Regions from separate parts of the Bradyrhizobium sp. CCGUVB14 genome, predicted to be linked through region 2. Evidence: riboswitches for the same ligand, from Rfam matches in the RefSeq annotation. Region 2 holds a riboswitch; the other holds the start of a gene.
What was found. A riboswitch is a leader RNA that binds a small molecule or an ion and turns the genes downstream of it on or off. The one in region 2 is predicted to bind glycine.
Positions count from the first base shown of each region.

Region 1 (8,441 bases), 170 kb from region 2:
TGCCCACCGACGGCGATGTTGGAAATCGGGTTCGAGGCGTCGGCGCTGACAAAGTTTGTGACGAACATGTTCCAGCCGCCCTCCTTCGGAGGCTTCTGGCTGGCGCGCCGGCTTACCACCGTCTGCCAATCGGTGGCCTGCAAATCAACCTTGAAGCCGGCTTCGCGTAGGTGCTGGGCCATTACGATCGGTTGAGCCTTCAGCGTCACGACGTCGCCCGGCGCCATGAGCACGACCGGTGTGCCGTCGTAGCCCGACTCGGCGAGCGCCTTTCTGGCCGCAGCCATGTCGCCGCCCTTCGCAAGGACCTCACCGCCAATCTCCGTCGCGAACGGCGTGTCGCAGATGAAGGCCGCAGCGCACGTCTTGTAGTATTTGGGATTGCCGATCAGAGCATCGAGCACGTCCTTCTGGTTGACCGCCAGGAATGCCGCGCGACGAACCTTGACGTTGTCGAATGGCGGATGGAGGAAATTCATCCGCGCACCAGTCTGGAATCCGAACTTGTTCAGGATATCGACCTTGAGGTCCTTGTCGGCCTCAATGGTGGGCAACATTTCGATGGCAGGCACTTCCATGAAATCGATGTCGCCCGACTGCAGCGCGTTCAACGCCGTCTGCGCGTCCGGCATGGTGATCCATTCGACGCGGTCGACCTTCACCACCTTGCCGCCGGCCGTCCAGCTCGGCGGCTCCTTGCGTGGTACGTAATCAGTGTTCTTGACATAGACCGACTTCACGCCCGGCTGGAATTCAGTCGGAACGAATTTGAAGGGACCGGAGCCGATCTGCTCGGGAATCTGCTTGTCCACCGGGGTATCGGCCAGACGCTTCGGCATCATGAAAGCGACGCGCGAGGACGGCTTGCCGATCGCGTCCAGCACCAGCGCATATGGCTCCTTCAGCTTCAGCGTGATCGTCTTGAGGTCAGTCGCCTCGAGACTCGCGGTGAACAGCATCATCTGCTGCCCCATGCTGTCGACGGCGGCCCAGCGCTTCAGCGAGGCGACGCAGTCTTCCGCCGTCACCGGCGTACCGTCATGCCACTTCAGGCCATCGCGCAGCGTAAAGGTGTAGGTCAGCTTGTCGTCGGAGACCTTCCAGTCCGCCATCTGCGGCTGGATCTTGAAGTTGGAATCCGTCGCGATCAGCGTGTCGTAGACCATGTAGCCATGGTCACGTGCGATATAGGCGCTGGTGAAAATCGGATCGAGGATGCGCAGATCCGAATGCATCACCGCGGTAATGGTCTTGCCCGCGGCAAGTACCGGCGTGGCCAGTGCCGTGGAAAGGGCCACGACCGAAACTGCAAGTTTGGAGGCGAACGACCGACGCCCCCGACGCATGAGATGGAACACTGAAGTTCTCCTGGCGAGCGGCTGGCCGACGAACGGCGCCGCTGTTGACAGCGGCGCCGCGTAACGTTCGAGACGAGAGGCGCGAGACGCCCCGTTCCCTTGTTTGACTTGGCCTTACTCCGACTTGTCGATGTTCCAGAAGATCGGGGTCGCCGGGCCGTCGAGCACGCCGGACAGCGACTTCCGCCACGCGCTCGGCGCCAGGTATTGACCAAGCGGGATGTAGATCACTTGGTCATAGGCTTCCTTCTGGATCTCGGTCGCGATCTTCTTCTGATCGTCGAGCGAGGCCGCGCGGACGAAGTCGTCCTTCAGCTTCTCGATCTTGGCGTCTTCCGCCCAGCCGAACCAGCCGCCCTTCTTGCCTTGGCCGCCGATCGAGAGATTGGAGATCGGATTGGACACGTCGGCGCTGACCCAGTTGGTGAAGAACATGTTCCAGCCGCCCTCCTTCGGGGGCTTCTGGCTGGCTCTGCGGCTCACCACCGTCTGCCAGTCGGTCGCCTGCGCATCGACCTTGAAGCCGGCTTCGCGGAGCAGCTGCACCGCGACGGTCGGCTGCGCCTTCAGCGTGACGACATCGCCGGGAACCATGACCACGACGGGCGTGCCGTCATAGCCGGACTCGGCGAGCGCCTTCTTGGCTTCCGCCATGCCGCTGCCCTTGACCAGCGTCTCGGAACCGACGTCGGTCGCGAACGGCGTATCGCAGATGAAGAAGGCGCCGCAGATCTTGTAGTACTTCGGGTTGCCGACCAGCGCGTCGAGCACGTCCTTCTGGTTCATCGCCAGGAAGGCGGCGCGGCGGATCTTCGGATTGTCGAAGGGCGGATAGAGGAAGTTCATGCGACCGAGCGTCTGGTAGCCGAACTTGTTCAGCGTCTCGACCTTGAGGTCGGAATTGCCTTCAAGCACGGGGAGCAGATCCCACGGCGGCACTTCCATGAAGTCGATGTCACCCGATTGCAGCGCGTTCACCGCGGTCTGCGAGTCCGGCATGGTGATCCACTCGACGCGATCGACCTTCACCACCTTGCCGCCGGCGGTCCAGCTCGCCGGCTCCTTGCGCGGCACGTAGTCGGTGTTCTTGACGTAGACCGCCTTCACGCCGGGCTGGAATTCGCCCTGCACGAACTTGAACGGACCGGAGCCGATCTGCTCGGGGATCTGCTTGTCCGGCGGCGTCTCGGCGAGGCGCTTCGGCATCATGAAGGGCACGCGCGAGGACGGCTTGCCGATCGAATCCAGCACGAGGCCGTAGGGTTCCTTCAGCTTCAGCGTGATGGTCTTGGCGTCGGTCGCCTCGATGCTGGCCGTGAAGGTCATCATCTGCTGGCCCATGCCGTCGACGGCGGCCCAGCGCTTCAGCGAGGCGACGCAATCCTCGGCGGTGACCGGCGTGCCGTCATGCCACTTCAGGCCGTCGCGCAGCGTGAAGGTGTAGGTGAGCTTGTCGTCGGAGATCTTCCAATCCGCCATCTGCGGCTGGATCTTGAAGTTCGCATCCGTCGTGATCAGCGTGTCGTAAACCATGTAGCCATGGTCACGCGTGATGTAGGCGGTGGTGAAGATCGGATCGATGATGCGCAGATCCGAATGCATCACCGCGGTGATGGTCTTGCCGGCCGCAAATACCGGCGATGCCATCGCCGTCGAGAGCGCGACGACCGACAGCGCGAGTGTGGAGGCGAACGCGCGTCGCCCCCGGCGCATCAAGCTCAACATAGAAAGTTTCTCCTGACGTGAAACTGTTCAAAGGCGGGTTATTGGTTGAGCATTCGGTTCGTTCCCTAGGCGAACTAACCTCATGCAATGCCTTTATCTTTCGAGACTTGCAGACAGTCTTGAGCGCGTCAATCCGGTTTCGGTGCAAGCCCTTGCGGCGCATGCACGGGCTCCACAAAGATCGGTTTGGCTCTACAACTCTCCCCGCTTGTCCTGCCCGCGCTGATGCAATGCGCATTCCATCTTTCGAAGCTTGAGAGACATTAAGATGAATCCAGCCAATCTTCCCTTCGATTCCGAGGCGATGCTCGAGGGCCTGCGCACCTGGGTGGAATGCGAAAGCCCGACCTGGGATGCGGGCGCGGTCAACCGCATGCTCGATATCGCAGCGCGGGATATGGCGATCATGGGTGCGACCATCGAGCGCATCGCCGGCCGTCAGGGCTTTGGCGGCGTCGTTCGCGCACGCTTCCCGCATCCCAGGCAAGGCGAGCCCGGCATCCTGATCGCCGGGCACATGGATACCGTCCACCCGGTCGGCACCATCGAGAAGCTGAAATGGCGGCGCGAGGGCAACAAGTGCTACGGCCCCGGCATCTACGACATGAAGGGCGGCAACTATCTCTCGCTGGAAGCGATCCGGCAGCTGGCGCGCGCGGCCTTCACCACGCCGCTTCCGATCACCATCCTGTTCACGCCGGACGAGGAAGTCGGCACGCCCTCCACGCGCGACATCATCGAAGCGGAAGCCGCGCGCAACAAATATGTGCTGGTGCCCGAGCCCGGCCGCGCCGACAACGGCGTCACCACCGGACGATACGCGATCGCGCGCTTCAATCTGGAGGCGACGGGGCGGCCGAGCCACGCCGGCGCGACCTTGTCGGCGGGACGCTCGGCGATCCGCGAGATGGCACGGCAGATTCTTGCGATCGACGCGATGACGAGCGACGACTGCACCTTCTCGGTCGGTGTCGTGCATGGCGGGCAATGGGTCAATTGCGTTGCCACGACCGCCACCGGTGAAGCGCTGTCCATGGCCAAGCGCCAGGCCGATCTCGACCGCGGCGTCGAACGGATGCTTGCGCTCTCGGGCACGGCGAATGATGTCTCCTTCAAGGTGACACGCGGCGTGACGCGGCCGGTGTGGGAGCCCGACGCCGGTACCATGGCGCTGTATGAAAAGGCGCGCGGCATCGCCAAATCTCTTGGCGCGGAATTACCGCATGCGAGCTCCGGCGGCGGCTCCGACGGCAACTTCACGGGCGCGATGGGCATCCCGACGCTCGACGGCCTCGGCGTACGTGGCGGCAATGGCCACACGCTCGAAGAGTTCATCGAGGTCGATAGCCTGGTCGAACGCGGTCGCCTGATGGCGGGACTGCTGGCGACGCTCGAGTAAATTGAATCAACTTCGCACTGCACAATGCGTTGGCAGTCGCGGATGAAATTTAGCCTTGTCTAAAAATGAGGCGCATCGTACTGCTCGATGGTCCACGCGACGATGCGGGAGAGATCGCAATGAAGGCATCCAGCTTTCATTGCGGCGCCGACGGAGCAACCGCCCCGGAAACTCTCAGGCAAAAGGACTGTATCGTCAGGACGATCTGGAGAGAGACGGCACGATCGACGTCGTGACGTCCACCGAAGGGGATAGTCTGCGCAGGTCTCGTGAGGTTCTGCCTCGTCGAGGTCCGCGCCGGATCAAGCTCTCAGGTAACCGTGACAGATGGGGCGCCGCCAACGGCTTTCGGGCCGGCGGTTAGCCTATCCTAACTCACGGGAGCCCCTGCTCAACATGACACATATTGCCATCATCGGCGCCGGCATCACCGGCGTGACGACTGCCTATGCTCTGCTCGAACGCGGCTTTGAGGTCACGGTGCTCGACAAGCATCGCTACGCCGCGATGGAGACCTCGTTTGCGAACGGCGGACAGCTCTCCGCCAGCAATGCCGAGGTGTGGAACAGCACCGCAACGATCCTCAAAGGCCTGCGCTGGATGTTCCGGCGCGATGCGCCGCTCTTGATGAACCCGCGCCCGAACTGGCACAAATATTCGTGGATGAGCGAGTTCGTCGCCAATATCGGCAACTACCGCGCCAATACGATTCTGACGACGCGGCTCGCGATCGAAGCCCGCAAGCACCTGTTCGAGATCGCGACGCGCGAAGGCATCGACTTCGATCTCGAACGCCGCGGCATCCTCCACATCTATCACGACAAGAAGGGTTTTGAATCCGGCCTGCGCGTCAATGCGCTGCTGCAGGAAGGCGGACTCGATCGGCACCCGGTGACGCCGGAAGAAATCCACACGATCGAGCCGACGCTGCGCAAGGATTATTACGGCGGCTTCTACACGCCGTCGGATGCCACCGGCGACATCCACAAGTTCACGCGCGGGCTGGCAGAGGCCTGCAAGCGGCGCGGCGCAACCTTCATCCATGAGGCCAATATCGATTCCATCGCGCAAGCTCGCGGCGGCTTCGTCATCGGCTGGGCCGATCTCAGCGCAAGCGACGCGGTCGCCTCCGCGCGCGGCATGCTGAAGGTCGATGGCGTCGTGGTCTGCGCCGGCGTTGCCAGCCGTCATTTCGCGGCGATGCTCGACGAGCGCGTCAATGTCTATCCGGTGAAGGGTTATTCGATCACCGTCCAGCTCGACACCGCCGAGAGCCGCAATGCGACGCCGACCGTCAGCCTGCTCGACGAGGCCGCCAAGATCGTCACCAGCCGGCTCGGCGCCGATCGTTTTCGTGTGGCCGGCACGGCCGAGTTCAACGACTTCAACCGCGATATCCGCGCCGATCGCGTGCAGCCGCTGGTCGACTGGGTGCGCAGCAACTTTCCGGCGGTCGAGACGTCTCGCATCATTCCGTGGGCCGGGCTCAGGCCGATGATGCCGAACATGATGCCGGTGGTGCGCGCGGGCCGGATGCCCGGCGTGTTCTTCAACACCGGCCACGGCCATCTCGGCTGGACCTTGTCGGCCGCGACCGCGCAGATGATCGCCGGAACCATCGACGGCTGGCGCGGGCTCAACGCACCGCCAACCGTCCCCTCATTTCGGGGCGAACTTGGGGTTGAGCGCGAGATGCGTCGTGCATCCTGAGTGGTCGCAAATCGATGCGGGGCGGCCCCTTGCGACCGCCCTGCCCTTGGCACACAATTTGCCCCACGAGGACGGCTCTCCGGCCGGGTCTTCCAGCCCGAGAGACAGGCGCGCATGATAGACACGACCGAATCCACGGGCGCCTCTCGGCCCCCCACAATCTGCAGCCGGAGATAGGTGCATGCTAGGTTATCTCATTCGCCGCGTTCTGGCTGCGGTGCCCGTGATGGGCGTCGTGGCGCTGTTCGTGTTCCTGCTGCTGCGGCTGACGCCCGGCGACCCCGCCGCGATCCTCGCCGGCGACAATGCGACACCGGAACGGCTGGAACGCATCCGCACCTCGCTCGGCCTCAATGAACCCCTCATCGTGCAGTTCGTCACCTGGGTCGGCAAGCTGCTGCACGGCGACCTGGGAACCTCCCTGATTTCCAACCTGCCGGTCATGAAGATGATCGGCCAGCGCGTCGAGCCGTCGATCTCGATCGCGCTGTCGACCATCATCCTCGCCGTCATCGTTGCGGTGCCGCTCGGCGTCATCGCGGCCTGGAAGCACGGCACCTGGATCGACCGTTTCGTGATGGGCCTGTCCGTGCTCGGCTTCTCGGTGCCGGTGTTCGTGGTCGGCTATGTCCTGATCGAGGTCTTTGCGATCGACCTGCGCTGGGTGCCGGTGCAGGGCTTCAAGAGCATCTCTGCCGGCTTCGGCGCGTTCTTCGAGCGCATCATCCTGCCGACCTGCGCGCTCTCCTTCATCTACATCGCGCTGATCGCGCGCATGACGCGCGCCGCGATGCTCGATGTGCTCGGCGAGGATTACGTGCGAACGGCGCGCGCCAAGGGCATCAACGAGGTCGCGGTGATGATGCGGCACGCGCTGCGGAACGCCGCCGTGCCCGTGATCACCGTGATCGGCACCGGCTTCGCGCTCCTGATCTCCGGCGTCGTCGTCACCGAGAGCGTGTTCAACATCCCCGGCATCGGCCGCCTCACCGTGGATGCGGTGCTGGCGCGCGACTATCCGGTGATCCAGGCGATGATCCTGCTGACGTCGCTGATCTACGTCGTCGTCAACCTCCTGATCGACGTCGCCTACACGCTGCTCGATCCCCGGATCCGGTACTGAGGCAAGGACAACAACAAGATGTCAGTCGATACCCTTCCCCAGTCGTCCATCCCGATCACGTCGCCGCTGCGGCCGCGTTTCGGCTTCCTCACCTCGACGCCGATCATCGCCACGGCGACGGTGTTGCTCGCGCTGATCGTGCTGATCTCGGTCCTGGCGCCGTTGATCGCCCCGCACGATCCGATCCAGCTCGCGCCGTCGCAGCGGCTCAAGCCCGCGTCGGCGCAATTCCTGCTCGGCACCGACGCCTACGGCCGCGACCTGTTGTCGCGCGTCATCTATGGCGGCCGCATCTCGCTCCTGATCGGCATCGGCTCGGCGATCCTCTCGATCGCCATTGGCCTTGTGATCGGTCTCGTCTCCGGCTTCTTCAAGCTGATCGATTCCGTCCTGATGCGCATCATGGACGGCCTGATGGCGATGCCGAGCATCCTGCTTGCAATCGCCGTGGTGTCGCTGTCCGGCGCCAGCATCTGGACGGTGCTGGTGGCGATCACGATCCCCGAAATCCCGCGCGTGGCGCGCCTGGTGCGCTCGGTCGTCCTGTCGGCGCGTGAGGAGCCCTATGTGGAAGCCGCGATCTCGGTCGGCTCCTCGCTGCCGAAGATCATGTGGCGGCACCTGATGCCGAACACGATTGCGCCGCTGATCGTCCAGGGCACCTATGTCTGCGCGTCGGCGATCCTCACCGAGGCCATCCTCTCCTTCCTCGGCGCCGGCATCTCGCCGGAGACGCCGACCTGGGGCAACATCATGGCCGAGGGCCGCCAGTATTTTCAGCTCAAGCCGACGCTGATCTTCTGGCCGGGCCTGCTGCTCTCGATCGCCATCCTCAGCATCAACCTGATCGGCGACGCAGCCCGCGACGCACTCGATCCCCGCATGAAGCAGCGGGAGGGCAAATAATGACCGATCAAGTGATGACCAAAGACATCGTTCTCGACATCAACAACCTCGTCGTCTCCGTCGGCAAGAAGCCGGGCGGTGCGAAAATCATCGACGGCATCTCGATCCAGGTCCACCAGGGCGAGACGCTGTGCCTGGTCGGCGAAAGCGGCTCGGGCAAGTCGGTGACCTCGCTGACCACGATGGGCCTGCTGCCGAAGGGCACACTGGTTCCGACCAG
Region 1 covers NZ_JANADS010000001.1:6,407,652-6,416,092, forward strand. Annotated here, with positions in the region: gene NLM32_RS30105 (ABC transporter substrate-binding protein) at 1-1,358, opposite strand, end outside; gene NLM32_RS30110 (ABC transporter substrate-binding protein) at 1,473-3,083, opposite strand; gene NLM32_RS30115 (M20/M25/M40 family metallo-hydrolase) at 3,352-4,482, shown strand; glycine riboswitch at 4,578-4,682, shown strand; glycine riboswitch at 4,686-4,811, shown strand; gene NLM32_RS30120 (D-amino acid dehydrogenase) at 4,879-6,192, shown strand; gene NLM32_RS30125 (ABC transporter permease) at 6,374-7,315, shown strand; gene NLM32_RS30130 (ABC transporter permease) at 7,334-8,221, shown strand; gene NLM32_RS30135 (ABC transporter ATP-binding protein) at 8,221-8,441, shown strand, end outside.
Region 1: it holds a riboswitch for glycine, as region 2 does, so the genes downstream of both, NLM32_RS30120 (D-amino acid dehydrogenase) here and gcvT (glycine cleavage system aminomethyltransferase GcvT) in region 2, are expected to answer to the same signal.

Region 2 (8,441 bases):
CAGTCCGACACCGTGGCCCAGGGCTACGGCTCGCTCGGCCTGATGACCTCGGTGCTGCTCACCCCGGATGGCAAGACGGTCGAAGCCGAAGCCGCCCACGGCACGGTGACCCGCCACTACCGCGAGCACCAGAAGGGCAAGGAGACCTCGACCAACTCGATCGCGTCGATCTTCGCCTGGACCCGTGGCCTGTCGCACCGCGCCAAGCTCGACAACAATCCGGCGCTCGCGAAGTTCGCGGCCACGCTGGAAAAGGTCTGCGTCGACACCGTCGAGGAAGGCTACATGACCAAGGACCTCGCGCTCCTGGTCGGCGCCGACCAGCGCTGGCTCTCGACCACCGGCTTCCTCGACAAGGTCGCTGACAACCTTGTGAAGGCGCTGGCGGCCTAAGCTGCCATCCGCATTTTCGCCCGACTGGGCCAGACATCATCCCGGGCCGCGTCTCACACGCGGCCCGTTCGTTTTTTGAGAGCCCCTTGCGGAGAGATACGACCATGTCGACCAAGTTTGTTGCCCGCTGCCTGCTGCTGCTCGCCGCCATGGCCGCGCCTGCCTCCGCCGCCGAGACGCTGCCCGAGGCCATCGCCGCCGCCGGCGAGAGCGTCGTGCTCAGCGTCCACGCCGAGGGCGCGCAGGTCTATGAGTGCAAGGCCGGCACCGACGGCAAGCTCGCCTGGGCTTTCCGCGAGCCGATCGCGACGCTGCTCTCGGAGGGCAAGACCATCGGCCGCCACTATGCGGGGCCGAACTGGGAGCACGCCGACGGCAGCGCCGTCGTGGGCAAGGCGATCGGCAATGCTCCGGGCGCAACGGCGGCCGATATTCCCTGGCTGAAGCTCGAGGTCGCCTCCCGCCGCGGCAGCGGCGTGCTGACGCCGGTCACCACGGTCCAGCGCATCAACACCCATGGCGGCAAGCTCGAGGGTCCTTGCGACAAGGCCGGCGAGTTCAAAAGCGCGCCCTACTCGGCCGAGTACGTCTTCCTGAAGAAGGGCTGACCGCCTAGCGGTCGGTGCCCTCGCGCTCGGCCTGCGCGAGTTCGGCCGCGGCGAGATCGCCGGTCTCCTCCAGCCGCGCGCGCGCCGTCTCGTGGACGTGGGCGGCGAGCGTCGGCATGCGCGCGATCAGGGCGTGAAAATCCTGGGCGTCGAGCAGCAAGAGCCGCGTCTTGCGCGTCGCCGTCACCGTGCCGCTGCGCTTGGTCTTGTGCAGCAGCGCGATCTCGCCGAAAAACGTGCCGTCGCCGAGCCGCACCTGCTGGCTCGGCAGCGCGATCTCGACCTCGCCGGCGGTGATGAAATACATCGACGAGGCCGCATCGCCCCGCCGCACCAAAACCTCGCCCTGCTCGATGGTACGCGCGCGGAGCAGCCGCATGATGTCGGCGATTTCGCCGGCCGCGAGATGCGAGAACAGCGGCACGCGGGCGAGCATCCCCCAGGTCACGACGAAATCGCGCCGCTTCACCTCTTCGGCGAAGGCGGTGGAAATGATCGCGACCGGCAGCGCGATCATGGCGAAGCCGCTGATGATGGTGAGGACCGAGATGATCTTGCCGAGCGCCGTCACCGGCACGACGTCGCCATAGCCGACGGTGCCGAGCGTCACGATCGCCCACCACATCGCGTCCGGAATGGTGCCGAGCTTGGTCGGCTGCACGTCGCGCTCGACGGCGTAGAGCAGCGAGGCGAACGTCAACACCGCGCCGGTCAGGATGACGAGGCAGCCGATCAGCGCCCGCCGCTCGGCATGCACGGCGGCGAGCAGCGAGCGCATCGCCGGTGAATATCGGATCAGCTTGAAGAACGGCAGCACGCCGAGCGCGGCCAGGGTTGCGTGCCGCCCCATCACCAGCACGATCGCGGCAGGCAGGAATGCCATGAGGTCGATGATGCCGAGCGCCGAGACGGCATAGCCGAGCCGGTCGGCGAGCGGCGAGCGATTGCGCGGCGTATGGCCCGCCACCGTCCAGAGCCGCGCGGCATATTCCAGCGCGAATACGATGACGCAGAGGATCTTGATCCCGGAGAACAGCGCACCGTATTGCGCATCCAGCTCCGGCACCGAGGCCAGGATCATCGCGAGGACATCGAGCACGATGACGCCGATGATGATCTGGATGAAGCGCGATCCGGCCGAATAGGCCAAGGGATCGTGCTCCAGCAATTCGTAGAGGCGATCCCTCAGATCGGGATCGCGCAGGCCACGCCCTCGCGGAACGAGGCCCATCTGCCTTTAAGCGCCTGCCGCTTTTTGTTCGAGGATGGCTTTTTCGATCGCAGCCAACGCCTCGGTCGCCTTGCCGCCGTCGGGGCCGCCGGCCTGCGCCATGTCGGGACGGCCGCCGCCGCCCTTGCCGCCGAGTGCTTCGGAGGCGATCTTCACCAGATTGACCGCATTGAAGCGCGCGGTGAGATCGGCGGTGACGCCGACCACCACACCGGCCTTGCCGTCCTCGGTGACGCCGACGATGGCGACCACGCCGGAGCCGATCTGCTTCTTGCCGTCGTCGGCGAGGCTCTTGAGATCCTTCATCTCGATGCCTTCGACCGCACGCGCCATCAGCTTGACGCCGCCGACGTCGCGCACGCCCGAGGCTGCGCCATCACCGGCAGACACGCCGCCGCCCATCGCGAGCTTCTTGCGGGCATCCGAGAGCTCGCGCTCGAGCTTCTTGCGCTCCTCCATCAGCGCGGTGATGCGCGCCGGAACGTCGTCGATCGAGGTCCGCAGTTCGCTCGCCGCGGTCTTCGCCAGCGCCATGGTCTCGTTGGCGTGGCGGCGCGCGTAGTTGCCGGTCAAAGCCTCGATGCGGCGCACGCCCGAGGCCACCGCGCTCTCGCCGGTCAGCGTGATCAGGCCGATATCGCCGGTGCGCCGCACATGGGTGCCGCCGCAGAGCTCGACCGACCAGCCGAGCGCGTTGGTGCCGCGCTCGCGCGCGGTCTTGCCCATCGAGACGACGCGAACCTCGTCGCCATACTTCTCGCCGAACAGCGCGCGCGCGCCGGCCTCGCGGGCCTCGTCGACGCCCATGACGCGGGTCGTGACCTCGTCGTTCTCCAGCACCACGTCGTTGGCGATGTCCTCGACACGCGCGAGCTCTTCCGCCGTGATCGGCTTCGGATGCACGAAGTCGAAGCGCAGACGATCCGGCGCGACCATCGAGCCGCGCTGGGCGATGTGATCGCCGAGCACCTGGCGCAGCGCCTCATGGATGAGATGCGTCGCCGAGTGATGCGCGCGGATCGACGAACGCCTGGAATGATCGACCTCGAGCTGCAGCGCGGCGCCGACCTTCAGCTCGCCGCTCTCGAGCGTGCCGACATGAACGAAGAAATCGCCGAGCTTCTTCTGCGTGTCGGTGACGCGGAATTTGATGCCGCCCTCGCCCGTCAGCACGCCGGTGTCGCCGACCTGGCCGCCGGACTCTGCATAGAACGGCGTCTGGTTCAGCAGCAGCGCGCCGGTGTCGCCGGCCTTCAGGCTGGCAACCTCAGCGCCGTCCTTCACCAGCGCGGACACCACGCCTTCAGCGCTCTCGGTCTCGTAACCCAGAAACTCGGTGGCCCCGAGCTTTTCGCGCAGCGGGAACCAGATCGCCTCAGAAGCCGCCTCGCCAGAGCCCTTCCAGGATTCGCGCGCCTTCGCCTTCTGCCGCTCCATCGCGTCGGTGAACGAGGCCTGATCGACGCCGATGCCGCGCGACTTCAGCGCGTCCTGCGTCAAGTCGAGCGGAAAACCATAGGTGTCGTACAGCGTGAAAGCGACGTCGCCGTCGAACATGTCGCCCTTCTTCAGGCCCGCGCTCTTCTCATCCAGGATGGCCAAGCCGCGCGACAGAGTTTTGCGGAAGCGGGTCTCTTCCAGCCGCAGCGTCTCCTCGATCAGGTTTTCCGCGCGCATCAAATCGGGATAGGCCTGGCCCATCTCACGGACCAGCGCCCAGACCAGGCGATGCATCAGCGGCTCCTTGGCGCCGAGCAGCTGCGCATGGCGCATCGCGCGGCGCATGATCCGGCGCAGCACGTAGCCGCGGCCCTCGTTCGAGGGCAGCACGCCGTCCGCGACCAGGAAGGCCGAGGAGCGCAGATGGTCGGCGATGACGCGGAACGAGGCCACGGTCTGCTCGTTCGGTCCGCTGCCCAGCGCCGACGACGTCGCGTCGATCAGATGGCGGAACAGGTCGGTCTCGAACACGCTGTCGACGCCCTGCATGACGCTGGCCATGCGCTCGAGGCCCATGCCGGTGTCGATCGAGGGACGCGGCAGATCAACGCGCTGCTCCTTCGTCACCTGCTCGTATTGCATGAACACGAGATTCCAGAATTCGAGGAAGCGGTCGCCGTCCTCTTCCGGCGAGCCAGGAGGGCCGCCCCAGATGTGATCGCCGCGATCGATGAAGATTTCCGAGCACGGGCCGCACGGGCCGGTGTCGCCCATCGCCCAGAAATTATCCGAGGTCGGGATGCGGATGATGCGGTCGTCGGAGAAGCCGGCGATCTTCTTCCAGAGCCCGGCCGCCTCATCGTCGGTGTGATAGACGGTGACGAGCAGCTTGTCCTTCTTCAGCCCGTATTCTTTCGTGATCAGCTTCCAGGCCAGCTCGATCGCGCGCTCCTTGAAATAGTCGCCGAACGAGAAGTTGCCGAGCATCTCGAAGAAGGTGAGATGGCGCGCGGTGTAGCCGACATTGTCGAGGTCGTTATGCTTGCCGCCGGCGCGCACGCATTTCTGCGACGTGGTGGCGCGCTGATAGGGCCGCTTCTCGACGCCGGTAAAGACGTTCTTGAACTGCACCATGCCGGCATTGGTGAACATCAACGTCGGATCGTTGCGCGGCACCAATGGCGAGGACGACACGATCTCGTGGCCGTTCTCGGCAAAGAAGTTCAGAAAGGTCGACCTGATCTCGTTGACGCCGCTCATGTTCATCCAATCGGGTGTGCTTGGACCCGCTTTTCGTGCCATCCAAACCGGTGATTTGGGCTGATATCTGCGGGCCAAAGCGCTTTTAGACAAGGCCAGCTTCGCTGTCCAGAAACTGTGCAGAAAGATCAGAGGGTTGCCGCAGTCGCGCAATCCCGTTGGAAAGCCGCCAGGTGCGCGTTGACAGGCTTGGCCGGGCTGTGGTCTGTACCCATCTGTATCGTACGGCCACGTCGGGAGAGACCGGCTTCATTGCCGGCGCCGAAGGAGCAACCGCCCCGGAAACTCTCAGGCAAAAGGACCGCGTGGCTTTGACGACATCTGGAAAGAGGCGCCGACGGGCTTGAAGCCCGGACTGCGTCCGCCGACGGGATAATACTCTCAGGCACAGCGACAGATGGGGCTTCGACTGGTTGCTTCCGGGGAATCGTCCCCGGGGAACCGCCGAGGACCCCTGCGATGTCCGTGCGTGACGACAAAGACTCCCTGAAACGTACCCCCCTCTACGACCTTCATGTGACGCTGGGCGGCAAGATGGTGCCGTTCGCGGGCTATGACATGCCCGTGCAGTACCCCGCAGGCGTCCTCAAGGAGCACCTTCAGACCCGCTCCTCCGCCGGCCTGTTCGACGTCTCCCACATGGGCCAGATCGCCCTTCGGCCGAAATCCGGCAAGGTCGAGGACGCCGCCCGCGCGCTGGAGCGGCTGGTGCCGCAGGATATTGTGGCGATTGCACCGGGACGGCAGCGCTACGCCCAGTTCACCAATGAAGATGGCGGGCTTCTGGACGATCTGATGGTCGCCAATTTCGGCGATCACCTGTTCCTGGTCGTCAACGCCGCCTGCAAGGCCGAGGACGAGGCGCATCTGCGCGCGAATCTCTCCGACACCTGCATCATCGATTCGCTTGCCGATCGCGCGCTGATCGCGTTGCAGGGCCCAAAGGCCGAGTCAGCGCTGGCGAAATTATGTGCAGCAGCGCCCGCCATGAAGTTCATGGATGCCGGCCCGCACGAGGTTGCCGGCCTCCCCTGCTTCGTCTCGCGCTCGGGCTACACCGGCGAGGACGGTTTTGAGATCTCGGTGGCAGCTAGCGATGCCGAGCGCCTCGCCAAGACATTGCTGGACAACTCCGATGTGATGCCGATCGGCCTTGGTGCCCGCGACAGCCTGCGGCTGGAAGCCGGGCTCTGTCTCTATGGCCACGACATCGACACCGACACGACGCCGGTCGAGGCCGCGCTGGAATGGTCGGTGCAGAAGAGCCGCCGCACCGGCGGCGCCCGCGCCGGCGGTTTTCCTGGTGCCGACAAGATCCTCGCTCATTTCGATCACGGCGCAGCTCGCCGCCGCGTCGGCCTGCGCACTGAGGGCCGCGCGCCGGTGCGCGAAGGCGCGCTGCTGTTCGCGAACAGCGAGGGCGGTGACGCAATCGGAAAGGTCACCTCGGGCGGCTTCGGCCCGAGCCTGAATGCGCCGGTGGCGATGGGCTACGTGCCCACTGCCTCAAGCGCACTCGATACAAAACTCTTTGCGGAAGTGCGCGGGCAACGTTTGCCGCTCACCGTCGCCGCCATGCCCTTCGTGAAAAACACCTACAAACGCTGAGGACAAGAAAATGACCACGACGCTGTACACCACCGACCACGAATGGCTCGCGATCGACGGCGATGTCGCAACCGTCGGCATCACGGATTACGCGCAGTCGCAGCTCGGCGACGTCGTGTTCGTCGAACTGCCCAAGGTCGGCCGCACCCTGAAGAAGGCGGAAGCCGCCGCCGTCGTCGAATCGGTCAAGGCCGCTTCCGACGTCTACGCGCCTGTTACCGGCGAAGTGCTCGAGACCAACGCCGAACTCGCCGCCGAGCCAGCGCTGGTGAACTCGGATGCACAGAGCAAAGCCTGGTTCTTCAAGATCAAGATTGCCGACAAGAGCGAGCTTGGTGGCCTCATGGATGAAGCCGCCTACAAGGCACACACGGCTTAAGGACGATGGAGCAAGCGATGACCGCGCACCGCAAGTCGAACGGCGATACCGCCGCTAATTTCGCACGCCGCCACATCGGCCCGTCGGCGCGCGATGTCACCGCAATGCTCGAGACCGTCAACGCCAAGAGCGTTGACACCCTGATGGCAGAGACGCTGCCCGCCTCGATCCGGCAGGCCGCCCCGCTCGATCTCGGCAAGCCGCTGAGCGAGACCGAGGCGATCGCGCATATGGCCGAGCTCGCGCGCCAGAACCAGGTCTTCACCTCGCTGATCGGCCAGGGCTATTCCGGCACGATCCTGCCGGCGGTGATCCAGCGCAACATCCTCGAAAACCCCGCCTGGTACACGGCGTATACGCCCTACCAGCCGGAAATCAGCCAGGGCCGCCTGGAGGCGCTGTTCAACTTCCAGACGATGATCTGCGATCTCACCGGGCTCGACGTCGCCAACGCTTCGCTGCTCGATGAAGCCACCGCTGCAGCCGAAGCCATGGCGCTCGCGGAGCGGCATTCGAAGGTCGAGGCCAAGGCCTTCTTCGTCGACAAGGACGTGCATCCGCAGACGCTGGCGGTGATGCGCACCCGCGCCGAACCGCTCGGCTGGTCGCTGGTCGTCGGCGATCCCCTCACCGATCTCGACAAGCAAGACGTGCTGGGCGCGCTGCTGCAATATCCTGGAACCTCGGGCGCGGTGCGCGACCTCAGGCCCGCGATTGCGGCGCTGAAGGCCAAGGGTGCGCTCGCAATCGTTGCCGCCGATCTGCTCGCGCTCACGCTGATCGCCTCGCCCGGCGAACTCGGCGCCGACATCGCAATCGGCTCCGCGCAGCGCTTCGGCGTGCCGATGGGTTATGGCGGACCGCACGCGGCCTATATGGCGGTGCGCGACGCGCTGAAGCGCTCGCTGCCCGGCCGCATCGTCGGCCTCTCCGTCGACTCGCGCGGCGCACCGGCCTATCGCCTGGCGCTGCAGACCCGCGAGCAGCACATCCGCCGCGAGAAGGCGACCTCCAACATCTGCACCGCGCAGGTGCTGCTCGCCGTGATCGCGGCGATGTATGCGGTCTATCACGGCCCCGAGGGTCTCGCGCAGATCGCACGCAACGTGCATCGCCGCGCCGCCGTGCTCGCGGCCGGCCTGCGCAAGCTCGGCTTTGCGCCGCAGTCTGAGGCCTTCTTCGATACGCTCAGCGTCGATGCCGGCGCTGAGCGAGCCGAGATCATCGCGCGCGCGACCGCCGAGACAATCAATCTCGGCGTTGGTGAAACTGCGCTCCGCATCGCACTCGACGAGACTACGACGCCCGCGACTGTGGAAGCGGTGTGGCGCGCGTTCGGCGGTCAGCTGTCCTACGCCGAGATCGACGCCACCACGCGCGAGGCGCTTCCGGAGCCCCTGAAGCGCACCACAGCGTTCCTGACCCATCCCGTGTTCCACGCCCATCGCTCGGAAACCGAGATGCTGCGCTACATGCGCAAGCTCAGCGATCGCGACCTCGCGCTCGACCGCGCGATGATTCC
Region 2 covers NZ_JANADS010000001.1:6,573,801-6,582,241, forward strand. Annotated here, with positions in the region: gene NLM32_RS30930 (NADP-dependent isocitrate dehydrogenase) at 1-393, shown strand, start outside; gene NLM32_RS30935 (DUF3455 domain-containing protein) at 498-1,001, shown strand; gene NLM32_RS30940 (cyclic nucleotide-gated ion channel) at 1,006-2,232, opposite strand; gene alaS (alanine--tRNA ligase) at 2,239-4,932, opposite strand; glycine riboswitch at 5,157-5,245, shown strand; gene gcvT (glycine cleavage system aminomethyltransferase GcvT) at 5,392-6,540, shown strand; gene gcvH (glycine cleavage system protein GcvH) at 6,551-6,919, shown strand; gene gcvP (aminomethyl-transferring glycine dehydrogenase) at 6,937-8,441, shown strand, end outside.